DNA from 4 places in the Streptomyces sichuanensis genome. Region 1 is predicted to be linked to each of the others. Evidence: riboswitches for the same ligand, from Rfam matches in the RefSeq annotation. Region 1 holds a riboswitch; each other region holds the start of a gene.

Region 1 (7,024 bases):
GGCAGCAACTGCCTGATCGCCGAGGACGTCTTCGTGCCCGAGCGCCGCGTCATCTCCGTGCCGCGGGCGATCGACGGCGAGCTGCCCGCGGTACACGGGCCGACGGGCCTGTTCCGCTCGCCGCTCTCGCCGCTGCTCGCCCTGGGCCTCGCCGGGCCCCAAGTGGGCATGGCGCGCGCCGCACTGAAGCTGGTCACCGAGAAGGCCGCGACCAAGCCGATCTCGTACACCTACTACGCGACGCAAGCGGAGTCGGTGGCCGTACAGCTCCAGATCGCCGAGGCCGCCCTGCAGATCGACACCGCACAGCTGCATCTCCACCGCGCCGCCGCGGACATCGACGAAGCCGCCGCCCGCGGCGGCGAACTCGACGTCCTGACCCGCGCCCGGGTCCGGGCGGACAGCGGGCACGCCATCAAGAACGCCCTTGAGGCCATCAACACCCTGCTCAACGTGCACGGCGGCGGCGCCTTCGCCGACGCGAATCCGCTGCAGCGGATATGGCGGGACGCGAGCATCGCCGGACGCCACGCGGTCGCCATGCCCGCGGTGAGCATGGAGATCTACGGCAAGGTGCTGCTGGGCGTCGAGGAGCGGATCACACCGTTCGTGTGAACAGGGTCGGCGGACAGGGGCGGTGGGCGCTCGGTGACGGCCGGGCCCGAGGGTGCGTTCTCGGCCCGGTTCGTCACCGCGTCAGCGGGTCCGCCCACGACGACGTTGTCCCTCGCGCGTCCCATGCCGCACTTCGGGGACGCTTCCCATGTCCGGCAGCTGGGGTGCCGGCTGCTGCTGTGGGCGGTGCAGCCAGACGTACAGCAGCAGGCAGGGAAGGAGCAGTCCGACGGCGGTGAGGGAGACGAAGGCCGTGAAACTGCTGATGTGACGGGTCAGCCAGTCGAAGTTCTGCCCGAAGAAGCCGACCACGAAGGACAGCGGGAGGAACACGGTCGCGAGGACGGTGAGCCGTTCCACCGTGGCGCTCTGCCTCAGATTGATCTTGTTCTGCTCGACGGAGATCACTGCGATGTTCGCTTCGAGGACGGTGGCCAGGAGGTCCCGCTGCGCGGCGACCTCCTCGTTGACCAGCAGAAGGTGGTCGTGCACGTCGCGGAAGTACGGCAGGAGTTCGCCTGCCGTCCTGCCCGGCTGCAGTCGTCGGGCAATGACGGCCAGGAGCGGGTGCACGGCGCGGTAGAAGTCGGTGACCTCACGACGCAGGGAGTAGATCCGTTCGGTGGGAGCAACCGCCCCGGAGAACACCGTGGCCTCGATCTGCTCGATGTCGTGTTCGAGTTCCGTGACGACCGGCGCGTATCCGTCGACGACCTGGTCGAGGATCGCCCACAGCGTCGAGCCGCTGCCGGTCCGCAGCAGCTCCGGCCGGCGTTCGAGCCGACTGCGGGCGCCGTGCAGCTCGCTGGCGATGCCCTGACGCACCGTGATCACGAAGTGCTCGGCGAGGAAGACGCTGATCTCACCGGTGTCGACCTCCTCGCGCTCGTCGTCGTAGCGCGCGGTGCGCAGAATGATCAGCTCGGTGCCGTCCTCGTACTGCTCGGCCTTCGGCCGCAGATGGAAGGCCCGGGCGTCCTCCACGGCCAGTTCGTGCAGCCCGAAGCACTCGCGCACCCTGGCCAGCTCCTCGGGGCCCGGCTCGAACATGCCCAGCCAGACGAACCCGCCCTGCGCGCAGCGCGCGGCCGCTTGCTCCAAGGACATCGCACCCTCGTGCTGCCGGCGCCCGTCGCGGTAGTGCGCGCAGTCGACGATCACGGTCTTCCACCTCCCGTCCAGACGGCGTGCTGCACCACCTGGCACCACCTGGTACCCGTCGATGGCACAGCACGCCCCATACGCCTCACAGCACCACATACTCCTACGTCGACGCCATGGTGACGGGACAGTGGGCAGTCGTCGGTGTGCGGCGTGTCTGCTGAGCCGGTTTCCGCCGGACGGTCGTGAGGGCCGATGTCCGCCGTACGGCGGGGGCGGCGTCACGGCCGGCCCCGTGCCCGGCCGTCCCGCTCCCCCTCGGCCCCTGAGATGGCGCCGGCGGGGCCGTGTGGCTGCTCCGGCCCGGCCCCGGCCGCCTACTTGTCGGCGGTGAGCTTGCCCGCCACACCCCAGCTGTCGGTGGGTACCTCGTGGATCCAGACCTGCACGGCCTCGGCCGGAATGTTCAGCGAGTCCACGAACGCGTCGGTGACGCGGGCGACCAGCTCGCGCTTGAGCTCGATGTCGCGGGGACCCTGCTGGATGGTGACGATGGGCATGATGTGCTCCTCGGTGCCGGCGCCCGCACCGGCCGTTCCGGTGCGTTTGGCTGCCGGGAACAGTTCATCGCGCGGGACCGGTGCCGACCCAGACCCGAATCGCTCTCGCAGCGATCACGATTGCTGATCACTGCTGGTCATGGGGCCATTGGGTCGGTCGTTGCGGTCGTCGCCGGTCAGAGCCGTCAGAAGAAGATCGAGCAGCGGGGACGAGGCGCCGGAGCGGACAGCGAGTTCGACGGGCAGCCGCAGCCCGGGGGCGGCGAAGGGGACGAAGGCGACTCTGGGCGCCTGCACGCGCCGGGCGTTGCCCTCGTAGACCACCGTCCACATGGGGGTGCCCGAACCGATCGCGGCGAGGGCGTCCTGGAGGCTGCTGGTGGCCGGGCCGGCAACGGGCGTGAATCCGGCCCGGCGGCAGCCGTCGAGGACGAGGTCGACGAGCGAGGGATGGTTGCGGCGCTCGGTCAGGCACAGCGGCAGTCCGGCGAGGTCGGTGAGCGAGACACCCGGCCGTTCCGCGAGCGGGTGCCGGGCGGGTACGGCCGCCACGAGCTCCTCCTCCCACAGCGGGCGACGAACGGTCTCCGGAGCGCTGCTCCCCTCCGGCCGGGCCCCACGTACGAAGGCGGCGTCGAGCCGTCCGTCGGCGAGCTGGACGAACCGTTCCCGTACCGGGAGCGAGACCAGTTCCACCCGCACGTCCGGGGCGTGGCGGGCGAAGTCGTCGATGAGCCGGTCGAGCCTGTCCCCGAGGCCGGTGACGGTGCCGAGCCGGAAGACACCGCTCCGGCCATGGGCGAGCTGCGCGGCCACCGACCTGGCCGCGCTCTCCGCCGCGAGTACGGACCGTGCGGCGGGCAGAAACGCTTCCCCGGCCGCGGTGAGCCGGACCGTTCGGGGCGTCCGGTCGAAGAGCTGGACTTTCAGCTCCCGTTCCAGCCGCCGTATCTGCTGACTGACGGCGGGCTGACCGATCACCAGCCGCTCCGCCGCCCGCCCGAAGTGCAGTTCCTCTGCGACGGTCACGAAGTAGCGCAGCTGACGCAGCTCCATGGTGCCCCCTGCGGGTTGCTCAGGGGTCTCTTCCGGCCCTCGCCGGCCCCTTCGGATCGATCTTGCCGGAACGCGGGGACCCTTCGGCCCTGCGCACACCGGGACGGGGCTGCTGCGTCACACGGCAAGGCCCTCAAGGACCTCGGCGCCCGGGAGCTGCGCGAGAGCCCGGCCGGGGAGGATCAGTTTGCCGCGGCGGCGGCCGCTGCCGATGAGGACGAACGGTGCGGCGGCGACGGCGGCGTCGATCAGCAGCGGCCAGTCGGCCGGCAGACCGATGGGGGTGATGCCGCCGTACTCCATGCCCGTCGCGCCGACCGCCGTGTCCATGGGGGCGAAGGACGCCTTCCGGGCCCCGAGGCGCTTGCGGACGGTGCTGTTGACGTCCACTCGGGTGGTGGCCAGGGCGAGGCAGGCGGCCAGGGTCGTCCGGTCGCCCCGTTTCGCGGCGACCACCACGCAGTTGGCGGAGACCTCCATCGGGACGTCGTAGGCCGCGCTGAACGCCGCGGTGTCGGCCTGTTCGGGGTCCCCGTCCACGTAGAGCACGGAACGGGCGGCCTCCGGCACGTCCCAGCTCCTGAGCGCGGCGGCCACCGGCTCGGCGAGACGGTCGGGGATGTCCAGGGCCCGGTCGACGGCTTCGAAGGAACCGAACGGGAGAGTGGGGCGATCGCTCATGGACCGACTGTAACGACCGAGAGGGAGGCTCCCGTCCGGGTGTGCCCTTCACCGCTTCCGGCGGTGCGGAGAACGCACCCCGTCCCAGGGCGGAGCCCGGGAGAGCCCCCGTACGTGTACGGCGAGCCCATGGAGCCCCCCGCCGGCGGCTCGTACCGCTCGCCGGCGGGGTCCGTACGGCTGCCGGTCAGCCGCCGCCGTGCCCGGGCCCTTCCTCCACCACCAGGGGCGGTACCGGGCGGGGACGCCCCTCGGCGTCGATGGCGACGAACGTCAGGCGCCCGGTGGCCACCTCGGCCGTCGGGCCCGAGGCGTTCCAGCGTTCGGCGGTCACCCGGACCGCCACCGTCATCGACGTGCGGCCGGCGCGCTCCAGTTCGGCGTGCGCGCCGAGGAGATCGCCGGCACGGACCGGGGCGAGGAACGTCATCCGGTCGACGGACACGGTCACCGCCGGCCCGTCGGCGTGTCGGCCGGCGGCGGCCGCCGCCGCGTCGTCGATCAGTTTCATGACGACACCGCCGTGGATGGTGCCGTAGAGGTTGGTGTCGTGCTCGCTCATGATGTGGGCGAGGGTCACGCGGGACTCTGCCGTGCCCTTGGCGGTACGAACCTGGGTGGCACGGGTACCGGTACCGGTGTCCGGGTGGTCGATCGTCACGTCAACTCTCCTTCGCGAGTCGCGGATCGGCCTCGGTGCACGCGAGGACGCGACGGAACGGCCCGGTCCGCCCGTGCCGTCGCCGACCCGCCCTGGAGGTCACCGAGTGCTCCGCGTGCGACCGCCGCACGCGGGCAGCGGCAGGTCTTCGGACTCGCGGGCACCTCTCGTGGGACACGAGCTGTCTACTGGCCGTCGCTTCCCGGATCCATCGGAGACCCAGTGCTGATGACGGCGGTCGTTCCCGCTCACCGCTGCGGGGCAGTCCCGGATTCACACCGGGTTCCCTCTTGCGACGCACCCCGCCTGGCGGACGGGTGCGAACCGGCTGCATGATCAGCGTAACCGCCGTGATCGGCGCGGCGGCTACGCGGATGGCCCCGGGGGCCCGGCGCGTGCGCCGTCCGGATGCTTCCGGGCGCTCCCGTCCGCCGTGGCCGGGCGAGGCACCACCGTCGCTGACGGGAAAGCTCTCCCCATGTGGTTTTTCTCAAGGAAGAAGAAGGACAAGGGCCGTGGCGGCCACGACGGTGGCACGCATGTCCCGGACGGTGACGAGGGCGGCGAGGGTGGAGACGGTGGTGACTCCGGCTCCGGCTCCGGCTCCGGCGGGCACGGACACGGGCACGGGCACGGCAACGGGCACCACCACGGCGGTGATCAGGGCGGCTCCGGCTGCGGCGGCGGCGCCGGTTGCGGCAGCGGATGAGGAGCCTCGCCCGCCGTCCGGAAGCACCCGCACCGGCGGCGACCGTCAGGCCCTGCGTTCGCGCCCCCGCGCTGAGGGCACCCCTCCGTGAGGCGTCATAGCGCCTGGGGGAAGTCGAAGACGCGCTGCGGATCGTACTGCCGCTTCAGCTTCGCCAGCCGGTCGGCTGCGTCCCCGTAGTACGCCGTGCGCCAGTCCTTCAGGCCCGCATCCGTGTAGTTCTGGTACGCGGCACCGGAGGCATGGCGGCGCATCGCGGCGTGCATCCCGTCGAGCCAGGCGGCCTGTGCCGTGCCCGCGCCGCCCGCCGCCCACGACGTCAGGTACTGCGCCAGCACGCGCGAGCGTCGGTGCACGAAGGCCGTCGCCAGCGGCTGTACGCGGTTGACCGCGCCGCCCAGGGCCGTCAGCTGCACCGAGGCGCCGCCGCCCTTGACCCCGCGCCCGAAACGTTCCAGCTGGTCGAGCAGCGTCTGGGCGCCCGCGGCGTCGAGCCGGCGGTCGAAGAAGTCCGAACGCGCCGCGTACGTCTCGCGCTCCAGCTTTCCGGAAGCCTCGCGACCGGGCGTGGCACCCGGCAGGTGGCACTCTTCGGTGGACTTGTCGCCGCAGCCGGCATAGGCACGGGCGGTGTCGAGGTAGGAGCGGCGCCGCAGCCGGACGGTCCCGATGCCGCTGCTTCCGCCGCTCGCCCTGGCCACCTTGCCGATCAGCTCGTCGTAGGCGTTCTCCAGGTCCTGCTGCGAGCCGACCGAGAACGCGGCGACGGATATCCGGGGGCTGCCGCCCGCCGCGACCGACAGGTCGCAGGCGGACCAGATCTCGTCGGGCCGGCCCGGCCCCCACTCCTGCCACGCCCGCACGACGGCCGCGGCCTTGGACCAGGGGAACGAGACGTAGCCGGTCACCCCTTCGCCCACGGTGCGGGTACGGAAGCGGAGTTCGGTGACGACGCCGAAGTTGCCGTTGCCGGCGCCGCGCAGGGCCCAGAAGAGGTCCGTGTTGCGGGTGGCGTCGCAGTCGACGGTCTTGCCGTCCGCGGTGACGAGCGTCGCACCGGTGAGGCTGTCGCAGGTGAGGCCGTAGGCGCGGGAGAGGACACCGTGCCCGCCGCCCAGGGTGAGCCCGGAGACCCCGACGGTGGGGCAGGAGCCCGCCGGGATGGTCACGCCGTGCGCGGCCAGGCCGGTGTAGACGTCGATGAGCTTGGCGCCGGCGCCTATGACGGCGGTGGACGCGGACGGCGTGCGGACGTTCTTCAGCCGTGAGACGTCGATGACGAGCCGGTCGTTGCCGCTGGACCATCCCGCGTAGCTGTGGCCGCCGTTGCGTATGGAGACGGGTATGGAGAAACGGCGGGCGAAGGCCAGGGCCGCGACGATGTCCGGTGTACCGGCGACGTAGGCGATGGCGGCGGGGCGCAGGGCGTCGAAGCGGGTGTTGTAGAGCTGACGGGCAGCGGTGTAGTCGGCGTCGTCGGGACGCACGAGGCCACCGGCGAGCCCCTTGCCGAGGGCCGCCCAGTCGCTCTTGGCAGCCTTCTGGCCGGCCGCCTCCGCCGTGCCCGTCCTCACCATGCCGCCCCAGGCGGCAGTCGCCGCCAGCCCGGTGCCGCCCGCTGCCAGTAGTGTGCGCCTGCTG
Region 2 (7,024 bases), on a different contig from region 1:
CCGCAGGTCGTCGCGCCGGACCACCAGCCCGGGACCGCTGCGCCCGCGCGCCCGCTGGTGCGGGGCCGCGGCCTGCACGGTCGCGGCCAGGTGCAGCGTGGACAGGCCGCCGCCGCGGGGCCGGCGCGCCCCCGTCGTGCGTCCGTGCGCGGTCAGGGCGCGCGAGCGGCGGCCGTCGGCGCCCTCGCCCAGCCCCGGGACGTCGAACCTGCGGGTCCGGAACGGGTCGGCCGCGGCGACGGCGGGTGCGTCGGGGGCTTCGCCGTTGCCGCCGGGCGCGCCGTCGGGCGTGCTCTGCTGCGGGGCGGGGGTGCCGGAGTCCTGTCGCTGCTGCGGCAGGTCGGGGCCGCCGGTGCCGTCGGGGCGCGGGCCGTCCTGGGGCGGCCGCCCGCCGCCGTCGGGGCCGTCGTCGCCGGGGCCACCGTCCTCCGGGCCCTCGGGCTCCGGGTCCGGCTCGGGCTCCGGCTCGTCGTCCTCGAAGGCGTTCAGGATCTCGTCGAGCTTGTCCTCGTCGAGCCCCGGTGCGTCGAACGGATTGCGCCGCCGCCGGTGCGGCAGCGCCAGCAGCGCCGCCTGCCGCACGTCCTCCACCGTGACGTCCGTACGCCCCGCCCACGCGGCCAGCGCGGTCGCCGTGCGCGCGGTCACGATGTCGGCGCGCATGCCGTCCACCTCGAACCCGGCGCACACCGCGGCGATCCGGCGCAGCGCGCCGTCCCCGAGCCGTACGTCCGGCAGCAGCGCCCGGGCGGCGGCGATGCGCTCGCGCAGCGCGTCCTCCTCCGCCGCCCACTTGGCGGCGAAGGCGGCCGGGTCCTCGTCGTAGGCCAGGCGGCGGCGCACGACCTCCACCCGCTCGTCGGTCTCGCGGGAGGCGGCGACCTCCACGGTGAGGCCGAAGCGGTCGAGGAGCTGCGGCCGCAGCTCGCCCTCCTCGGGGTTCATGGTGCCGACCAGGAGGAAGCGGGACGCGTGACGGACGGAGACGCCCTCGCGCTCGACGGAGGACGAGCCGGTGGCCGCCGCGTCGAGCAGGGAGTCGACCAGGTGGTCGCCCAGGAGGTTGACCTCGTCGACGTACAGCACGCCGCGGTGGGCGGCGGCCAGCAGGCCCGGCTCGAACGCCTTCACGCCCTCGCCCAGGGCACGCTCGATGTCGAGCGAGCCGACGAGCCGGTCCTCGGAGGCGCCGACGGGCAGTTCGACCATGCGGGCGGCCCGGACCTCCGGCGCCCCGCCGCCCGCGTGCGGCCCGTCCGGGCAGGCGGGGTCGGGCGCCGCCGGGTCGCAGGAGAAGCGGCAGTCCGTGACGGTCACCACCTCGGGCAACAGGGCGGCCAAGGCCCTGACGGTGGTGGTCTTCGCGGTCCCCTTCTCGCCGCGCACCAGGACGCCGCCGACCGACGGCGAGATCGCGTTCAGCAGAAGGCCCAGCCGCATGTCGTCCATGCCGACGACCGCGGTGAAGGGGTAGGTGGACGAGGACATCAGCGGTTACCTCCCTGGGGGGAACGACTCGGGCCGGTACGGGTGCTCACGGCGCCCCCGGTGGGATGAAGGGAGCGCCGGCCGGCACCCCGTCCTCGATCAAGCGCAGCAGCGCATCCGTGTCCGCGTGCTCCTCGATCAAGTCGCCCAGCCGGTCCAGCTGTTCCTCCCGCAGCGCCGCGAACGACGTGTCCGGTGCCGGGACGAACGCCCGCCCGGCCGCCTGCGCGACCCGGCGCAGGAACGCCCGGCGGAAGCCGTCGCTCTCCAGCGAGCCGTGCCAGTGGGTGCCCCACACGGCGCCGGACCGGCAGCCGTCCAGGAACGGTTCGTCGCCGCCCCGGACGTCCGCGACGCCGTGGTGGATCTCGTACCCCTCCACCCGTTCGCCCAGGGCGGTGCCCACGGGCCGGGCCAGGGTCTTCTCCACGGCGAACCGCACCCGCACCGGCAGCAGCCCCAGGCCCTCGACCACGCCGGCCCGGGACTCCACCTCGTCCTCGATCCGCTCGCCCAGCACCTGGAAGCCGCCGCAGACGCCCAGCACCGGGCGGCCCTCGGCGGCGCGGCGGGCCAGGGCGTCCGCGAGCCCCCGCTCCCGCAGCCAGGCCAGGGCCTTCACCGTGCCGCGCGTACCCGGTACGACCACGAGGTCCGCGTCGGCGAGCTCCTCGGGCCGGTCCACGAAGCGCACCACGACGCCCGGTTCGGCCGCGAGGGCGTCCACGTCCGTGAAGTTGGACATCAGCGGCACCGCGCACACCGCCACCCGCAGCACGTCCGCGCCGTGCGGCGGCGCCACCACCGACTCCCGTACGGCGCCGCGCAACGAGACGCGCAGGCCGTCCTCCTCGTCGATGCCCAGGCCGTGGGCGAACGGCAGCACGCCGAACGTCCGCCGCCCCGTCAGGTCGCGCAGCATCTCCAGGCCCGGCTCCAGCAACGTCACGTCGCCGCGGAACTTGTTGACGATGTAGCCCGCTATCAGCTCCTGGTCCTCGGGCGAGAGCAGCGCCGTCGTGCCGAAGAAGGAGGCGAAGACGCCACCCCGGTCGATGTCGCCGACCACGACGACGGGCAGCCGGCCCGCGCGGGCGATGCCCATGTTGACGATGTCGCTGCGCCGCAGGTTGATCTCCGCCGGGCTGCCGGCGCCCTCGCAGATGACCGCGTCGTGCGTGCGCCGCAGCTCCTCCAGGCACTCCGTCACCGTGCCGAACAGCTGCTCCTGTCGGCCCGCGTGATAGCCGCGCGCGCTCAGCTCGCCGACCGGCTTGCCCATGAGGACGACCTGGCTGCTGCGGTCGCCGCCGGGCTTGAGCAGCACGGGGTTCATGAGCGCGCTGGGCTCGACGCGGGCGGCCGCGGCCTGCATGGCCTGTGCGCGCCCTATCTCGGCGCCCTCGCGGGTGACGTACGAGTTGAGCGACATGTTCTGCGCCTTGAAGGGCGCGACCTTGACGCCCTTGCGGACCAGCCAGCGGCAGATGCCGGCCGTGACGACGCTCTTGCCCGCGTCCGAGGTGGTCCCGGCCACCAGCAGGCCCCCGCCCAGCGGGCCGCCCGGCCCGCTCCCGTCGGCTGTCACCGGTTCCTCCTCCGTGCGGACGTCCGTGCGGACTTCGTGACGACGGACGTCGTGATCGTGGACTTCGTGAGGGCGGACCTCGTGAGGCTCGCCAGGGAGAGCCTGCCCACCACCGCGGCTCCCAGGGCGAGGGCGGACACCCTGCGCGAGAGCCGCACCGCGCGTTCGATGTCGGCCGTGCGCACCGGGCGCAGCCCGGCTCCCAGGACGGGGCGGTGCTCGACGCGGCCGGCGTAGGCGAGGGTGCCGCCCAGCCGCACCCCGAGGGCGCCGGCGAACGCGGCCTCGACGGGACCGGCGTTGGGGCTGGGGTGGCGGGAGGCGTCGCGCCGGGTCACGCGCCAGGCGCGGCGCGGGTCGGGGCCGGCGAGCACGGCGAGGGCGGCGGTGAGCCGGGCGCCGGGCCAGCCGACGACGTCGTCGAGCCGGGCGGAGGCCCAGCCGAACCGCCGGTGGCGGGGCGACTTGTGGCCCACCATGGCGTCGAGGGTGTTGACGGCGCGGAAGCCCACCAGGCCGGGCACGCCGGCCAGGGCTCCCCACACGAGGGCGCCCACGACGGCGTCGGAGGTGTTCTCGGCGACGGATTCGACGACCGCCCGCGCGATCTGCTGCGCGTCCAGCGCCTGCGGGTCGCGGCCGCACAGGTGCGGCAGCCGCTCCCGGGCGACGTCCAGGTCGCCCGCGGCGAGCGCACCGCCGATGGCGCGCGCCTCGCGGCCCAGGGACGTGCCGCCCAGCACGGCCCAGGTCGCGGCGGCGGTCAGGGCGATGTCCGCGGGACGGGAGCGGCGGGCGGTACGGGCGAGGAGCGCGGCGCCGGCCACGGCACCCCCGGCGCACAGCAGGGCGTGCGCGGTGCCGTAGCCGCGGTGGTCGCGCCACAGGCGCTGTTCGACGGCGTGCGCGGCGCGGCCGAAGGCGGCCACGGGGTGGCCCCGGCGGGGGTCGCCCAGGACGAGGTCGCAGGCGAAGCCGAGCGCCGCACCGCACGCGAAACCGATGTGATCGGCACGCATCACGTCAGACCGCCGTCACGCCTCGGCGGTGGTGGTGGGGGAGTTCGAAAGGTGTGCGGCCGGGCATGGCGATGTGTCCTCACTCAGGGTCCGCGCCCTGGCTCGACGTGACCGGCGACCAGAGTCTCCTGGCTCCCGGATCGGCGTCGCCCCCGGCCTTCCGGCCCGCGTCGGCGGACCGTGGCCCTCGGTGGGGGGACACTCCCCGGTGACAGTGGCGGGACCGCGCCGGATTCGCACCGGCTTCCTCTGCTGTCGCCGTTTGGCTCCGGAAGTCCACCACGGCCCGGGAAGGGCAGTCAACTCACCCTGACCTGCGGTGAGGCTGCCGGTCACGGGTGGGGCCACGGGCGACGCCGGCAACGACGAAGCGCCGGTCCGGCGGGTGCCGGGCCGGCGCTTCGTGCGCGGGTCGTGCGGGGTCGCGTCAGGCGACGATCAGGTAGATCCCGTATCCGACGGCCGCCGCGCACAGGGCGAAGCAGGCGTACGCGCCGGTGCGCATCATCGCGCCCGGGGCGACGGGCGCGGCGACGGTGCCGTCCGGCTGCTCCTGGGGCTTGCGGGACGAGGTGCCCACGATGCCGAGGGTGAAGACGCCGACGAGCGTCACGGTCACGACGAGGCTGACGCCGAAGACCTGGCCGAGGGCTTCCCAGTTGATCTGCATGAGGGGGTTCCTTGGTTCCTTAGCTCGTCGCCGCGGCGGCGGGGGCGGCGGAGGAGGCGGTCGCGGGGGCGGCCAGGGGGCCGGCCGGCGGCGGGGCCACGGCCTGCAGGGCGGCGGTGATCACACCGGCGGGCTCGACGGGAGCGGCGTCCACGCCCTGCGGCTGGTTGAGGTCGTTGACGTTGTCGTGCGTGACCGGCTTGCGGCGGGAGGCCAGCCAGATCGCGCCGGAGACGGCCAGGCCGAGGACGGCCACCGTGGCCACGCCCCAGTCGCCCTGGTCGGCGAGGAGGGCCGCGCCACCGGCGACCAGGCCCGCGGCGGGCAGGGTCAGGCCCCAGGCCATGACCATGCGGCCGGCGGTCGACCAGCGCACCACGCCGCCCTTGCGGCCGAGGCCGGCGCCCATGATCGAGCCGGAGCAGACCTGGGTGGTGGAGAGCGCGAAGCCGATGTGCGAGGAGGCGAGGATGACCGTCGCCGCGCCGGTCTGGGCGGCGAAGCCCTGCGCCGGCTTGATGTCGGTGAGGCCCTTGCCGAGCGTCTGGATGATGCGCCAGCCGCCCAGGTACGTGCCGAGCGCGATGGCCAGGCCCGCGGAGACGATGACCCACATCGGCGGGTCGGAGTGCGGGGCGACGACGCCGCCGGTGACCAGGGCGAGGGTGATCACGCCCATCGTCTTCTGGGCGTCGTTGGTGCCGTGGGCGAGGGAGACCAGGGCGGCCGAGGCGATCTGCCCGGCGCGGTAGCCCTTGGCGGTCTCCTGCTCGTCGCGGCCCCGGGCCAGGCGGTAGGTGAGCCGGGTCGCGCACCAGGCGGCGAGGCCGGCCACCAGCGGCGCGGCGACCGCCGGGATGAGGACCTTCATGACGACCTTGTCGGCGTTGACCGCGTCGAAGCCGACGGCGACGACGGTCGCACCGATCAGACCACCGAAGAGGGCGTGGGAGGAGCTGGAGGGAAGTCCGGCCAGCCACGTGAGCAGGTTCCAGACGATGGCGCCGACCAGTCCGGCGAAGATCACCTCTGGCCTGACGCCGGCGGTCTCGTCGATGATGCCGCCGGAGATCGTCTTGGCGACCTCGACGGACAGGAAGGCGCCCACGAGGTTGAGCACGGCCGACATGGCCACCGCGACCTTGGGCTTGAGCGCCCCGGTGGAGATGGTGGTGGCCATGGCGTTGGCCGTGTCGTGGAAGCCGTTCGTAAAGTCGAACACCAAGGCCGTGACGATCACGATCCCGATGAGAAGCGTGATGTTTTCCATTCACCCAGGCAATCAGCTCGATGGTCAGTACAGCGGCGACCGTAAGGAGCCATGGTGAACGGAAGGTGAACTGGGACGGGACGACCGATGACGCCAACCGGAGGCGGGGACCGATGAGAGCACGCGAACAGACGCCGGGACCGGACGACCGCACGGCCCGCACCTGGGCGGACGTCGTGGCCACGGCCCGCCGCAGCACCGCCGACGGCCTCGTGGTGGGCACCTCGGGGAACGTCTCCGCACGCGTCGGGGACGTGGTGCTCGTCACGCCCAGCGGCGTCCCCTGCGACCGGCTCGGCCCCGGCGACGCGGTCGGCGTGGACCTCGACGGCCGGCAGGTGCTCGGCGAGCTGGCCCCCACCAGCGAGCTCCCCCTGCACCTGGCCGTATACCGGAACACCGACGCCGCCGCGATCGTGCACACCCACGCCGTGCACGCCACCGCCGTCTCCACCCTCGTCACCGAAGTGCCGCCGATCCACTACATGGCCGCCGCCCTCGGCGGACCCCTGCGGGTCGCCCCCTATGCCCTCTACGGCTCCGAGGAACTGGCCCACCACGCCCTGCGCGCCCTCGACGGCCGCACCGGATGCCTCCTGCAGAACCACGGCACCCTCACCTACGGCGCCACCCTCGACCAGGCGTACGACCGCACCGCCCAGCTGGAGTGGATGTGCCGGGTCTGGCTCACCGCCGTCACCGTCCCCGGCCGCACCCCCTCCCTGCTGAGCCCCGAGCGGCTCGCCGAGGCCGCCGAGCGGCTCCGGGGCTACGGGCAGCGCGGCTGACCGCCCACTGGCCAGGGCCGCCGACCGCGCCCACACTGGAGACGATGGTGCTGCGCACGGCGGCGGCCCTGGCCGCCACGACGCTGATCGGTGCCGGAGCGGCCGCTGTGGCGGCCGGACGGTACGCCGGCGACGCTGCGCTCAAAGCGGGCCCCGGCAAGCCGCTGCCGGGCGAGCCGCGGCTGACCGTCCACGACGTCG
Region 3 (7,024 bases), on a different contig from region 1:
TCCTCGTAGAACTCCTCCATCGCCCCCCGGTAGCCGCCGGGGTGGTCGGTGGCCTCGGTGGTCACCGGGTAGACCAGCTGCTCCTCGATCTGGCCGGGACGCAGGTGCGCCGCGGCGATCGAGCGCGCGATGCTGCGGCCGTGCCGGGCGCTGTGGTACGCCACGACGTCCGCCGCCGCGATGACCTCCACGGCCCGTACGGTCATCAGCGACGGGTCGCCGGGACCCAGCCCGACGCCGTACAGCCGGCCGGCCGTCTGCGGATGCTGCTCGCTCACTCTTCCTCGCTCGCTATCGCGTTGATCGCGGCCGCGGCCATCGCACTGCCGCCCCGCCTGCCCCGCACCACCAGATACTCCAGCCCCAGGGGGCTGTCCACCAGCGCGTCCTTGGACTCGGCGGCGCCGATGAAACCGACCGGAATGCCGAGGACCGCGGCCGGGCGCGGCGCCCCCTCGGCCACCATCTCCAGCAGACGGAACAGCGCGGTCGGCGCGTTGCCGACCGCCACCACGGCGCCGTCCAGCTTCTCGCGCCACAGCTCCAGCGCCGCCGCGCTGCGGGTCGTGCCCATGCGGCGGGCCAGCTCCGGCACCGCCGGGTCGGCGAGCGTGCACAGCACCTCGTTGTCCGCGGGCAGCCGCTTGCGGGTGACGCCGCTGGCGACCATGTTGGCGTCGCACAGGACCGGCGCCCCGGCGCGCAGCGCCTCGCGCGCCCGCGCGACCACCTGCGGGGAGTACGCGAGGTCCCGTACGAGATCGGTCATGCCGCACGCATGGATCATGCGCACCGCGACCTGACTCACCTCCGGCGGCAGCCCGCCGAGGTCGGCCTCGGCGCGGATGGTGGCGAAGGACTGGCGGTAGATGGACGCGCCGTCCTTTTCGTAGTCGAACACTGTGCCCTCGTCGCCTTCGTCGTTCATGTCGTACGGGTGGTGCCTGGTGGGGGTGCTGCCGTTGCTGTCGTGGCGGTCGTCGTTCTCGGGGCGATGCCGGGCGTACGTGCCGTGGTCACCGCTTCGGCCAGCTCCGGTGCCGTTTCCGGGGCCACCGCGTGGGGTGTGTCCGGGGCGCCGGTCCGTACGGTGACGCGGTAGCCGTCCGCGGTCGCCAGCACGTCGACCCACGGGCCGTCGGAGGGGTGGCCGCAGCGCCGTTCGCATCCGGACCAGTACACCGGCAGCACCCGGGGCCCGCCAGGGCGCGCGTCGGTGAGCGCGGCGGACGCGTCGGCCCGTACGTCCGTGAGCGACCTCGCGCAGCCCGGGCGCCCGGCGCACGCGCCTGCGCGGTGCCACGGGGAGGCGGGGGAGGTGACGAGGCCGGCGTCGGCGAGCACGGCCAGCCGGGCGGCAGCGGCCCCGCGGGGGAGGCCGGGGAGGACGATGCCGCGCCAGGGCGTCACCCGCAGTTCGCCGGTGCCGGCTTCGGCGGCGGTACGGGCGAGGAGCCGCCACTGTCCGACGGTGAGCCGGCCGAGGGGCGCCGTGACGGACAGCGCGCACCGACCGTCGGGCCCGACGACGGGCCCCGGTTCGGGGACCGGTCCCGGCCCGGCCACCGGTCCTGCTTCGGCCGTCGGTCCCGGCACGGCCACGGGCCCCGGTCCGGCTGCTGTGTCGACAGCCGGTGCCGGGCCGGAGGTGGGCCCGGCACCGGCGGGCTCGGCAAGGGCCGACCCGGCAGCAGTGGGCCCGGCAACGGCTGACGCGGCAACAGTGGGCCCGGCAGCGGCGGGTCCGGCAAGGGCGGCCGTCCCGCCGATCGCCTCAGCCGGTATGCCGGCCTCAACAAGGCGGTCGGCCAAGGCGTCCAGGGGCGGGCGGTGTTGCGGAGCCAGGTCCTTGATGCGCCAGGCGGTCACCTCGTGTGCGCGCAACGTGCCGAGGAAGTGCTCGGCGGCCAGGACCGCCGCCCGCGGCGCGTCCGCGGCCGGTATCCGCAGCCCGGCCGGCCCGGTGGCGTAGCGCAGGACGGCCTGGTCGCCCTCCTCTGCGATCAATGTCACATCGGGGTCGAGGGCCGCGACGTCGCCGCGCCCGTCGTCCAGCCCGAAGAGGAAGCGCCCGGAAAGCGCAGTGATGTCGGGGTTCTCGCAGAGCAGCCGGTCCAGCTCCCGTGCCCACGCCTGGACGTCGGCGTGCCCGGAGCCGTCCAGTCCGCTCAGTGGCGAGGCGACCAGATTGCGCACCCGCTCGTGTGCGTCCGACGGCAGCAGGCCGGCCGCGCGCAGCCGCGCCGCCAGGACGGCCCCGCAGTCCGAAGGCAGGCCGCGCAGCTGGAGGTTGCCGCGGGAGGTGAGGTCGAGGTGTCCGTCGCCCAGCTCCTCGGCCAGCCCGGCCAGGGCCTCGGCCTGACGGGTCGTCAAAAGCCCGGCGGGCACCCGGATGCGGGCCAGCGCCCCGTCGGCCGCGGAGTGCAGCCGCAGCGCGCCGGGGCACGCGTCGCCGCGGTCGCGCGGGGATGCGCCGGTTCGGCACGTCTCGTCCCGGTCCGCGGGAGATGTGGGGGGCACAGGCATGGCGGCGAGCATACCGACGCCGGGGCCCGGTGCACCGTCCCGCACCGGATCACCAGCGCTTACTATGCTCACCAGGTGGGCAGTATCCAGCAGTCCCGTCGGATATCCGGCCCGCCGTACGCCAGCGACGGCGTCAGGGGAGGAAGCCGGTGAGACTCCGGCACGGTCCCGCCACTGTGAGCGCGGCAGCGATGCCGCGCGAGTCAGGAACTCCCGCCGTCCTCCAACCGCCCGGGGCGCGGACCCCGAGGAAGGCCAGCCGCAGCATGCGCACGTTCCGGTGCCGCGCACCCCGGGCGACCCTCGAAGCACTCGGGAGCGCCGCGTGATCCTTCTCCTGTCGACGTCCGACACCGACCTGCTCAGTGCCCGCGCGGCCGCCGCACAGGGGGGCCCGGTCCCGTACCGGCTCGCGAACCCCGCCCGGCTCGCGCTCGACGACCTCCCGGCGCTCCTGGAGGGCACCGACCTCGTCGTCGTCCGGCTCCTCGGCGGCGTGCGCGCCTGGCAGGAGGGGCTCGACCTGCTGCTCGCCCAGGAACGCCCCGTCGTCGTCCTCACCGGCGAACAGGCCCCCGACGCCCAGTTGATGGAGGCGTCCACCGTCCCCATCGGCATCGCCGCCGAGGCCCACGCCTACCTCGCCCACGGCGGCCCCGCCAACCTGGAACAGCTGGCCCGCTTCCTCTCCGACACCGTGCTGCTCACCGGCCACGGCTTCGAGGCCCCGGCCGCCGCCCCCACCTGGGGCGAGCTGGAGCGCACCCCCAGGCCCGGCGCCAGTGGCCCGCTCGTCGCGGTGCTCTACTACCGTGCCCACCACATGAGCGGCAACACCGCCTTCGTGGACGCCCTCTGCGACGCCGTCGAGGACGCCGGCGGCCGCGCCCTCCCGCTGTACGTGGCCTCCCTGCGCGCCCCCGAGGCCGAGCTCATCGAGGCGCTCGGCGCGGCCGACGCCGTCGTCACCACCGTCCTCGCCGCCGGCGGCACCCGGCCCGCCGAGGCGTCGGCCGGTGGCGACGACGAGTCGTGGGACGCCGGCGCCCTCGCCTCCCTCGACGTGCCGATCCTGCAGGCCCTGTGCCTGACCGGCCCGCGCAGCGCGTGGGAGGAGAACGACGAGGGGCTCTCGCCGCTCGACGCCGCCACGCAGGTGGCCGTCCCCGAGTTCGACGGCCGCATCATCACCGTCCCGTTCTCCTTCAAGGAGGTCGACGAGGACGGCCTGCCCGCCTACGTCGCCGACCCCGAGCGCGCCGCCCGCGTCGCCGGCATCGCCGTGCGCCACGCCAGGCTGCGCCACATCCCGGCCGGCGACAAGCGGATCGCGCTCGTCCTGTCCGCGTACCCCACCAAGCACTCCCGCATCGGCAACGCCGTCGGCCTCGACACCCCCGCCAGCGCCGTGGCGCTGCTGCGCCGGCTGCGCGAGGAGGGCTACGACTTCGGCGACGAGGAGGTCCCCGGCCTCGCGTCCGGCGACGGCGACGAGCTGATCTACGCCCTGATCGAGGCCGGCGGCCACGACCAGGACTGGCTCACCGAGGAGCAGCTCGCCCGCAACCCCGTCCGGATCCCGGCCGCCGACTACAAGCGCTGGTACGCGCAGTTGCCCGCCGAGCTGCGCGCGTCCGTCGAGGAGCACTGGGGCCCGGCGCCCGGCGAGATGTTCCTCGACCGCAGCCGCACTGCCGAGGGCGACCCGGAAGGCGACATCGTTCTCGCCGCCCTGCGCCGCGGGAACCTGCTCATCCTCATCCAGCCGCCGCGCGGCTTCGGCGAGAACCCCATCGCCATCTACCACGACCCCGACCTCCCGCCCTCCCACCACTACCTGGCCGCCTACCGCTGGATCGCGGCCGCGCGCGAGGACGGCGGCTTCGGTGCCGACGCGATGGTGCACCTCGGCAAGCACGGCAACCTGGAGTGGCTGCCCGGCAAGAACGCCGGCCTGTCCGCCGCCTGCGGCCCCGACGCCGCGCTCGGCGACCTGCCGCTCGTCTACCCCTTCCTCGTCAACGACCCCGGCGAGGGCACCCAGGCCAAGCGCCGCGCCCACGCCACGCTCGTCGACCACCTCGTGCCGCCGATGGCCCGCGCCGAGTCCTACGGCGACATCACGCGCCTGGAACAGCTCCTGGACGAGTACGCGCAGATCTCCGCGATGGACCCGGCCAAGCTGCCCGCGATCCGCGCCCAGATCTGGACGCTGATCCAGGCCGCCCGGCTCGACCACGACCTCGGGCTGGAGGAGCGCCCGGAGGACGACGGCTTCGACGACTTCCTGCTCCACGTCGACGGCTGGCTGTGCGAGGTCAAGGACGCCCAGATCCGCGACGGTCTGCACGTGCTGGGCGGCGCGCCCACCGGCGAGGCGCGGGTCAACCTCGTCCTGTCGATCCTGCGCGCCCGCCAGATCTGGGGCGGCACGACAGCCCTGCCGGGCCTGCGCGAGGCGCTCGGCCTGGACGAGTCCGCCGCCACCCGCACCACCGCGGACGAGGCCGAGGAGAAGGCCCGCGCCCTGGTGGAGGCCATGGAGGCCGCGGACTGGGACCCGGCCGCGGTCGCCTCCGTGGCCGCGGAGCACGGTGAGCAGGTCGCCGCGATCCTGGCCTTCGCCGCCCGCGAGGTCGTCCCGCGCCTGGCCGGCACCACGGCCGAACTCGACCACGCCGTCAAGGCCCTGGCCGGCGGCTTCGTCCCGGCCGGCCCGTCCGGCTCCCCGCTGCGGGGCCTGGTCAACGTCCTGCCGACGGGCCGCAACTTCTACTCCGTCGACCCCAAGGCCGTCCCCAGCCGCCTTGCCTGGGAGACGGGCCAGGCCCTCGCGGACTCCCTCCTGGAGCGCTACCGCACGGACAACGGTGAGTGGCCGCAGTCCGTGGGCCTCTCCCTGTGGGGCACGAGCGCGATGCGCACGGCGGGCGACGACGTGGCGGAAGCGCTGGCGCTGCTGGGCGTCCGCCCGGTGTGGGACGAGGCGTCGCGCCGGGTGACGGGCCTCGAACCCATCCCCCTCGACGAGCTCGGCCGCCCCCGCATCGATGTGACCCTCCGCATCAGCGGCTTCTTCCGCGACGCCTTCCCGCACGTCATCGGCCTGCTGGACGACGCGGTGCGGCTGGCGGCGTCACTGGACGAGCCGGCCGACCGCAACCACGTCCGCGCCCACACCCAGGCCGACCTCGCCACCCACGGCGACGAGCGCCGCGCCACGACCCGCATCTTCGGCTCCCGCCCGGGCACGTACGGCGCCGGCCTCCTCCAGCTCATCGACAGCCGCGACTGGCGCACCGACGCCGACCTCGCCGAGGTCTACACCGTCTGGGGCGGCTACGCCTACGGCCGTGGCCTGGAGGGCTGCCCGGCCCGCGAGGAGATGGAGACGGCGTACAAGCGCATCGCGGTCGCGGCGAAGAACACCGACACCCGCGAGCACGACATCGCCGACTCCGACGACTACTTCCAGTACCACGGCGGCATGGTCGCCACGGTCAAGGCCCTCAAGGGCACGGCACCGGCCGCGTACATCGGCGACTCCACCCGCCCCGAGACGATCCGCACCCGCACCCTGGTCGAGGAGACCTCCCGCGTCTTCCGCGCCCGCGTGGTCAACCCCCGCTGGATCGAGGCCATGCGCCGCCACGGCTACAAGGGCGCCTTCGAACTCGCCGCCACCGTCGACTACTTGTTCGGCTACGACGCCACCACGGGCGTCGTCCCCGACTGGATGTACGACAAGCTCGCCCAGACCTACGTCCTCGACCCGGACAACCGCGCCTTCCTGGAGGACGCCAACCCCTGGGCCCTCCACGGCATCTCCGAACGCCTCCTGGAGGCCGAGAGCCGCGGCATGTGGGCCAAGCCGGACGCCGAGACCCTCGAAGCCCTGCGCCAGGTCTTCCTGGAGACCGAGGGGAACCTGGAGGGCGGGGAGTGACGCCGCGAACCCACGGCGGGTGACCACCGGTCCACCTAGAGTCCTGTCCCATGGACGGGAACGAGAACGGGCGGGGTCACTCCCTGGGCGTGACCCTCGCCGAGCTGATCGGCGCGCCTCTGTGGGGCGCGCTGCTCGGCGAGGGGCGCGAGCGCACGCACCGCGCCGGAGAAGTGCTGTTACGGCAAGGCGATTCCGGTACCCATGTGCTCGCGCTGACCTGCGGGGCCGTCAAGGTGACCCGGATCGAGTGGGACGGCCGGCTCCGTGTCCTCGCCTTCCGCGGAACGGGCGATGTCGTGGGCGAAGCGGCGGTCGCACGTGAGGGAATGACCCGGCTGGCGACCGTGGAATCCATATCCGACTGTTCGGTCGTGGTCGTGGAGAAGGGCCGGTTCATACGCTTCGTCGACCGGCACGGTCTGTCGCCGGTCCTCCACCAGCACGCCCTCATCCGACTGGGCGAGTCCGACCGCGCCCGGGCCGGGTACGGCGGATCGTGTGAGCGGCTCGCCGAGGCGCTGTTGGCGCTGGCCGCGGCGTTCGGCGGCC
Region 4 (7,024 bases), on a different contig from region 1:
AAAAGCTGGAACTCGACGTTCCGAGGGAGGCACTGCGGTGGCGTCCCACCATCCGGGCGCGTGGCCTGATCTCGCTCCCGGTGCGCTGGTAATCGACAAGCCGAACAGGTTTTTGGTGCATAACCCATCCTTGATGAGGTAGAACTGTCATCGAGCCCGCCCGGTGTGCATCCCCCGTCGCACCGGGCGGGCCTTCGTCGTCCGGCTCAGCCGCTGCCCGGCGGGAACTTCAGCAGGACCACCGCCGCCAGCATCTGGATGCTCACCGACGCCACGGCCCGGTGGGTCGGCAGGTGGTGCTGACCGCGGATCAGCAGCGTCGCGAGGGCGCAGCCGAAGGCCGCCGTCACCGAGGCGGCGGCCCGCACGGGCATCGAGCCCGCCGACAGCCAGGTGTCGAGGGCCAGCCGGGGCAGGTCGCTCGCCCAGAAGATGACCACGAACAGACTCGTCGTGGGCCCGAACCTGCCGTTGCCGCCCAGCCGCCGCGCGATCGCGTGGGTGGCGGCGCCCAGCAGCAGGCTCGCCAGCATCATCACCGCGGAGCCGATGGCCATCGCCTCCAGCGCGAGCACGGGGCTCACGCCCCACTGCCCCCAGAAGGAGTCCTTGGCCAGCGTCCCGAGCGCCCCGCACAGCAGGGACACGAATGCGGCCGCCCCCCACACGCTCCGGTCCCGGGCCTCGTCGAGGACTTCGACGGGCCGGTACCAGAGCCCGAATATCAGGCGGTGCCAGAGCAGCCTGCGCTGCTGGGCGGCGGGAGAGGACGGAGAGGGGGCAGTGGTCACGGGCATGGGTGCCGTTTTATCACCGTTCGGCCGGACCACCGGAGTCCGGTCCGCGGGGCCGGCCCCGCCGACGCCCCGTCAGGCAGGGGTCGGCTCCTTGCTGTCGGGGTTCCCGTCGGGGTCCTGACCCCGGTCGTCCGCGGCATCGGGGACGGCGTCGGGATCCGGGGCGTGCAGGTACTCCTCGCTGATCTCCCGCGGCCCGAACGGCCACACCTTCTCGTACGCCGCCCACAGCACGAACGCCACACAGCCGGCCGCGACCCAGGCGAGCGACCACTCGATCGGGTGCCGCCCCGGGGCGTTCTCGTCCGCGTAGCCGTAGATGACCAGCCAGCCGACCAGCGCCACCACACTGGGCAGCGGGTGGAGCCACACCCGGTACGGCCGCCGCAGACCCGGCTGCCGTCGCCGCAGCACCGACAGCGCCAGCACCTGCGCCAGGGCCTGCACGATCACCATCACGGCGGTCAGCAGCTGGATGAGCGTGGCCAGGTCGGTGTGACGGCCGATCAGGAAGCCCACGGCGGTGAGGACGCCCATCGTCCCCAGCCCCAGCACCGGGAAGCCGTGCCGGGGATGGAGCTTGGCGTACGGGCGGAAGAAGACCTTCTCGCGGGCGGCGTCGTAGGGCGCGCGCGAACCGCCCAGCAGCCCGGTCAGGACCGACGCGCCCGCCGTGACCAGGATCAGCAGCGTGACGACGTTCGCCGCGCCCTTGCCCCAGGAGCGTTCCAGCACCGCGGAGGCCACGGAGGAGGAGGCCGTAGACCCGGGGTCGAGCATCTCCTTCCAGTCGATCACCCCCAGCGTGCCGATCTGCAGCAGCAGGTAGATGCCCATGATGCCGAGGATCGAGTAGACGATCGCCCGCGGCACCGTGCGACCGGGATTCTTGATCTCGGCACCCAGATAGGCGACGGTGTTGTAGCCCAGGTAGTCGTAGATGCCGATGGTCAGGCCCGCGGCGAAGCCGATCCAGAAGTGATGGGTCGTCACCTCGAAGGCGTGCGCCGGATAGGTGAAGGCCCGGTCGGGGCTGAAGTTGCTGAACGCGGCGATGATGACGAGCAGCACCGAGGTGAGCATGACGCACCACAGCACGGCCGTGATCCGTGCGATGTGGTCGACCCGCCGCCACAGCAGCGTGACGATGAGCGCGATGACGGCTAGGCCCGTCACGTCGCCCTCCGTCTGCCCCATGCCCGGCCAGAGGTAGCCCAGGTACTGCACGAAGCCGATGATGCCCGTGGACATGCCGATCGGGATGAAGAGCATCGCCGTCCACACGAACAGGAACGGCACCAGCTTGCCCGTGCGGTACTGGTACGCCTGCCGCAGGTAGACGTAGCTGCCGCCCGCACCCGGCATCGCCGCGCCGAGCTCCGCCCAGATCAGCCCGTCGGCCAGGGCCAGCACCGCACCGGCCACGAAGCCGATCACCGCCTGCGGCCCGCCGAAGGAGGCCACCATCAGCGGGATGGTCACGAAGGGACCGATGCCGCACATCTGGCTCATGTTGATGGCGGTGGCCTGGAACAGGCCGATGCGGCGCACGAACGCGCCCCGCTGGCCCGGCACCGCCGGCTCCCCGGGCCCGTGTTCCGTGCGCGCTGCCGAATCTGTCATGGCGTCAGCCCCTTCTCGTCATACTGCACTGGTACACCGGCCCGCCCGACGCGTCCATCACCTGCGGAGTGTCGGAGACTCTGGCCCTGTGCCCGACGGTCGGTCAAGATCTGTGCACGGAGTGCTATCGGGCGGCACGTGGCGCCATTGCGAAGGAAGGGGCGGGGCATGCGCGGAGGAAGAGTGGCCGTCGTGGGCGGCAGCGTCGCGGGATGCGCGGCCGCCCTGGCACTGACCAGGGCCGGCGCCGGCGAGGTCGTCGTCTACGAGCGGGCGGCCGGCGCGCTCCACGACCGCGGCATCGGCCTCGCGGTGCACAAGGAACGCTACGCCGAGCTGGAGGCCGCCGGGTACACCGACGCCTCGATGCCGTGGGTGCGGCTCACCCGGCGCACCTGGATCACCGCCGAGGGCGGCGGGCACGCCGGACGGCTGCTGGGCGGGGTGCCGTTCCCCTTCCGCTCGTACGCCTGGGGTCCGCTGTGGAGCGCGCTGCGGGCCCGCATGCCCGCGTCCGTGGCGTACGTGCAGGGCGCCGTGGTGGAACGGGTGGTGCCCGCACCGGACGGGGTCACGCTGTGCTTCGCCGGCGGCGGCGAGGAGCGCTTCGACCTGGTGGTCGGCGCGGACGGATACCGCTCCGTCGTCCGGGCCGCGACGCCCACCCCCGAGCTGCCCGGCTACGCGGGTTACCTGGCCTGGCGCGGCGCCGTCCCCGGCGAGCTGCTGCCGGAGCCGCGCTCCGCCTGGCCCGAGGGCGAGGCGACGACCGTCACCTTCCCCGGCGGCCACATGATCGCCTACCGCATTCCCGGCCCGCGCGGGGAAGGCGTCGGTGCCAACTGGGTCTTCTACGCCACCCCGCCGTCCACCGTCGCCCTGGCGTCGGCCGACCCGACCAGCCTGCCGCCCGGCAGGGTGACCGCCGAGCTGACCGAGCATCACGAGAGCATCGTCGAGCGGCACTTCCCGCCGTACTGGCAGGACGTGGTCCGTGCCACGCCGCGCTCCGCGGCCGCGGTCCAGCCGCTGTACGACCTCGCCGTGCCCCACTACGGCCAGGACCGCCTCGTCCTGGTGGGCGACGCGGCCTCGGTGGCCCGCCCGCACATGGGCGGCGGCGCGGTCAAGGCGCTGCAGGACGTGGTGGTGCTGGAGCGGTCCCTGCGCGCGGCGGATTCCTGGGCCGAGGGGGTGCGGGCCTACGACGCCGAACGCTCGCCCAGCGGGCGCGCCGTGGTCGATCTCGCCCGGCGGCTCGGCCGGGCGCAGGTCGAGGCCACCCCCGACTGGGCGGCCATGGACCAGCGGACGGTCGAGGACTGGTGGCGGCGCATCTCCGACGGCGAGCGGGGCTTCGGCGGCCACGCGCTGGAACGGCCCACGCCGTGACGGGGCGTCCGTGACCAGGGCGGAGCTTGTTGCGACAACGTGGCAAGAGCCACTTTTGTGCCGCAGGAGGGCGGCCGGGCGCTAAGGTGGCCCGGCCGTGGTGTTCGGGAAGACCGGTGACAGACCCCCGTGGTCCGATTCCGGAGCGGCCCTCGCCACTGTGATCGGGGAGTGACCGTCCCGTTCCGCGCACCCCCGGTGCGCGGAGCCACTGGCAGCATCCGGCTGCCGGGAAGGCTGGGGCGGTGGCGTACGGACCCGTAAGCCAGGAGACCGGCCACGGCATCTCGAAATGATCCACGAGGTGCTGGAGCGTTCACCCCACCATGTCTGTCCTCCCGTCGGTTTCCGACAGTCCCGCCGATCCCGCCGCATCACCCGGCGGCGTCCTGCCCGCCTTCCGCTGGCGCCGCCAGGACACCGTGCGGACGGCCGGCCTGCTGGCCGTCATAGCCGCCCTGCACGTCGTCGCCTTCGGCGTGCTCTTCCTGCTCGTCGTCCCGAACCACTACACCGTCGACTCCAAGGTCTTCGGCGTCGGCCTCGGCGTCACCGCCTACACCCTCGGCATGCGGCACGCCTTCGACGCCGACCACATCGCCGCCATCGACAACACCACCCGCAAGCTGATGGCCGACGGCAAGCGCCCGGTCTCCGTCGGCTTCTGGTTCGCCCTCGGCCACTCCAGCGTCGTCGTCCTGATGGCCCTGCTGGTCGCCGGCGGCACCCAGCTCGCCGGGACGCTGATGGACGAGGAGTCCACCACCCACCAGACCCTCGGCATCGTCGGCACCACCGTCTCCGGCGGCTTCCTCTACCTCATCGCCGCCCTCAACCTCATCGCGCTCGCCGGCATCCTGCGCATCTTCCGGGCCATGCGCGAAGGCCGCTACGACGAGGCCGAGCTGGAGCAGCACCTGGACTCACGCGGGTTCATGAACCGCCTCCTCGGGCGCTTCACCCGCTCCATCACCCGCCCCGGGCAGATGTACCCGCTGGGCTTCCTCTTCGGCCTCGGCTTCGACACGGCCACCGAGGTCACGCTGATGGTGATGGCCGGCAGCGGCGCCGCCGCCGGGCTGCCGTGGTACGCGATCCTGTGCCTGCCGCTGCTGTTCGCCGCCGGCATGAGCCTCTTCGACACCCTCGACGGCACGTTCATGAACTTCGCCTACCAGTGGGCGTTCTCCAACCCGGTGCGCAAGGTCTACTACAACCTCACCATCACCGGCCTGTCCATCGCCGTCGCCTTCCTCATCGGCACCATCGAACTGGTCGGCGTCCTGCACGAGAAGCTCGGCCTCGACGACCCGGTCAGCGGCTGGATCGCCGGGCTGAACCTCGACAACGTCGGCTTCGTCATCGTCGGCCTGTTCGTGGTGGTGTGGGCGATCGCGCTCGCCTACTGGCGCCTGGCGAAGGTCGAGCAGCGCTGGGCCTCCCGCACGGCCGCCGCGCCGGCCACCGGGCTGCCGCCGGCCGCGGTCACGGACGGGGACACCCCGGGCCCGCACACTCCTTCCGCGCGCTGACGACGGGCGGGCTGTGCCCGGTGAGCTCCTCCCGCACCACCACCCTGGTCGGTCCGCCGCACGTCAGGCACGTGCGGGAGGAGGCGTCCCGCTCCCGGTCGACCGCGGCGGCGATCCTGCGCAGGGGACCGGAGCCGCTGCCGCCCGTACCGGAACCTGTTGCTGCGTCAGTGTCGGACATGGGCTATCCCGTTCACTTCCACGGTCGTGGCTCTGCCGGAGGCTGCATCGTGGCGCACGGCCCCTGATCACGTCAGCGCCTTGGCCCGTGATCACCCTCCGCGGGGCCACCAGGGCCCCAAGCTGACGACCGCGAGGGCCCGTTCCTACGATCCGGCCACCGGCAGCGTCACCTCGAACCGGCAACCGCCGGGCACGTTGCGCACCGTCGCCCGGCCGGTGTGCGCCTCGACGATGCCGCGCACGATCGCCAGCCCCAGGCCCGCGCCGCCGTACCCGCCGGCCGGCGGGGTACGGGCCGCCGAGCCGCGCCAGCCGGTGTCGAAGACACGCGGCAGGTCCTCCTCCGCGATGCCGCCGCACTCGTCCGTGACGGAGAGCACGACGCCGGCGCCGGTGCGCCGCGCGGCCACCGCGACCGTCCCGTCGGCGGGCGTCCGGTGGATCGCATTGACCAGCAGGTTCCCCAGCACCCGCGTCATCTCCCTGCCGTCCACCTCGACGGTCACCGCCTCGACCGCGTCCCCCACCAGACGGACGCCGTGCTCGCGGGCCAACGGGCCGGCCCCCGCCAGCGCTCCCTCCACCAGGTCGTCCACCGACAAGCGGCTCGGGCGCAGCGGCAGGGCCCCGGCGTGGATGCGGGAGAGCTCGAAGAGATCGCCGACCATGGCGTTGAGGCGGTCCACCTCGGTGCGGATCTGCCGGTGGTAGCGCTCCGGCTCCTCGGCCACCCCGTCCTCCAGCGCCTCGGACATGGCGCGCAGCCCGGCCAGCGGCGTGCGCAGGTCGTGCGAGATCCATGCGACGAGCTCGCGCCGCGACGCGTCGAGGGCGCGCTCGCGCTCGCGGGACGCGGCGAGCCTGGCGCTGGTCGCGGCCAGCTCGCGGGAGAGCGCGTCCAGTTCGGCCGTGGCCCCGCCGCCGGGGGCCGCGAACGCACCGGCCTCGCCGAAGGAACGGGCGGCGCGGGTCAGGTCCGCGCTGCGCGCCACCACCCAGCGCCCGAGGAGCAGCGCGGTCGCCAGCGAGATCACGGCGGCCATCGCGCACACGGTCGTCACGGCGGTCAGGTCGTGCGAGGACAGGAACATCGCCCACGCCACCGTCAGCGTCCCGGCGAGCATCGCGGCCACCGGGACCGCGGCCACCACGGCGAGCGACACGGCGACGGACCGGTGGCGCAGGGCCCGGAGCGCGAGGGCGCCCAGCAGCCCGGCGCCGGCGGCGCCGAGGAGGGCGTAGAGGGCGATGAGCAGCACGTCACGCATGGCCGGGTGCCTCCTCGCCGGGGTGCGCGGTGAAGCGGTAGCCGACTCCCCACACGGTCTGGATCAGCCGCGGCCGGGCGGGGTCGTCCTCGACCTTGGCGCGCAGCCGCCGCACGTGGACCGTCACGGTGGACACGTCGCCGAACTCCCAGCCCCACACCTCGCGCATCAGCTCCTCGCGGGCACAGGCCCGCCCGGGGTGGCGCAGCAGGAAGGCCAGCAGGTCGAA

The links. A riboswitch is a leader RNA that binds a small molecule or an ion and turns the genes downstream of it on or off. The one in region 1 is predicted to bind cobalamin.
Region 2: it holds a riboswitch for cobalamin, as region 1 does, so the genes downstream of both, LE181_RS05745 (cobalamin biosynthesis protein) here and LE181_RS04110 (acyl-CoA thioesterase) in region 1, are expected to answer to the same signal.
Region 3: it holds a riboswitch for cobalamin, as region 1 does, so the genes downstream of both, cobN (cobaltochelatase subunit CobN) here and LE181_RS04110 (acyl-CoA thioesterase) in region 1, are expected to answer to the same signal.
Region 4: it holds a riboswitch for cobalamin, as region 1 does, so the genes downstream of both, nicT (Nickel transporter NicT) here and LE181_RS04110 (acyl-CoA thioesterase) in region 1, are expected to answer to the same signal.

The regions. Positions count from the first base shown of each region.
Region 1 is NZ_JAIXMK010000005.1:200,238-207,261, forward strand. Features, by position in the region: gene LE181_RS04085 (acyl-CoA dehydrogenase family protein) at 1-615, shown strand, start outside; gene LE181_RS04090 (magnesium and cobalt transport protein CorA) at 697-1,776, opposite strand; gene dmpI (4-oxalocrotonate tautomerase DmpI) at 2,094-2,276, opposite strand; gene LE181_RS04100 (LysR family transcriptional regulator) at 2,391-3,332, opposite strand; gene LE181_RS04105 (YbaK/EbsC family protein) at 3,450-4,013, opposite strand; gene LE181_RS04110 (acyl-CoA thioesterase) at 4,201-4,674, opposite strand; cobalamin riboswitch at 4,797-5,019, opposite strand; gene LE181_RS04115 (hypothetical protein) at 5,153-5,383, shown strand; gene LE181_RS04120 (FAD-binding oxidoreductase) at 5,479-7,024, opposite strand, start outside.
Region 2 is NZ_JAIXMK010000011.1:15,650-22,673, reverse strand. Features, by position in the region: gene LE181_RS05755 (putative cobaltochelatase) at 1-1,488, opposite strand, end outside; gene LE181_RS05750 (cobyric acid synthase) at 1,535-3,043, opposite strand; gene LE181_RS05745 (cobalamin biosynthesis protein) at 3,073-4,095, opposite strand; cobalamin riboswitch at 4,218-4,344, opposite strand; gene LE181_RS05740 (hypothetical protein) at 4,523-4,765, opposite strand; gene LE181_RS05735 (inorganic phosphate transporter) at 4,785-6,035, opposite strand; gene LE181_RS05730 (class II aldolase/adducin family protein) at 6,149-6,823, shown strand; gene LE181_RS05725 (alpha/beta hydrolase family protein) at 6,868-7,024, shown strand, end outside.
Region 3 is NZ_JAIXMK010000016.1:46,590-53,613, reverse strand. Features, by position in the region: gene LE181_RS08180 (precorrin-2 C(20)-methyltransferase) at 1-278, opposite strand, end outside; gene LE181_RS08175 (precorrin-8X methylmutase) at 275-928, opposite strand; gene cobG (precorrin-3B synthase) at 925-2,538, opposite strand; cobalamin riboswitch at 2,628-2,754, shown strand; gene cobN (cobaltochelatase subunit CobN) at 2,852-6,472, shown strand; gene LE181_RS08160 (Crp/Fnr family transcriptional regulator) at 6,523-7,024, shown strand, end outside.
Region 4 is NZ_JAIXMK010000016.1:22,855-29,878, reverse strand. Features, by position in the region: gene LE181_RS08085 (cytochrome P450 family protein) at 1-92, shown strand, start outside; gene LE181_RS08080 (YIP1 family protein) at 207-797, opposite strand; gene LE181_RS08075 (APC family permease) at 870-2,420, opposite strand; gene LE181_RS08070 (FAD-dependent monooxygenase) at 2,589-3,812, shown strand; cobalamin riboswitch at 3,894-4,108, shown strand; gene nicT (Nickel transporter NicT) at 4,139-5,344, shown strand; gene LE181_RS08060 (sensor histidine kinase) at 5,671-6,795, opposite strand; gene LE181_RS08055 (response regulator) at 6,788-7,024, opposite strand, start outside.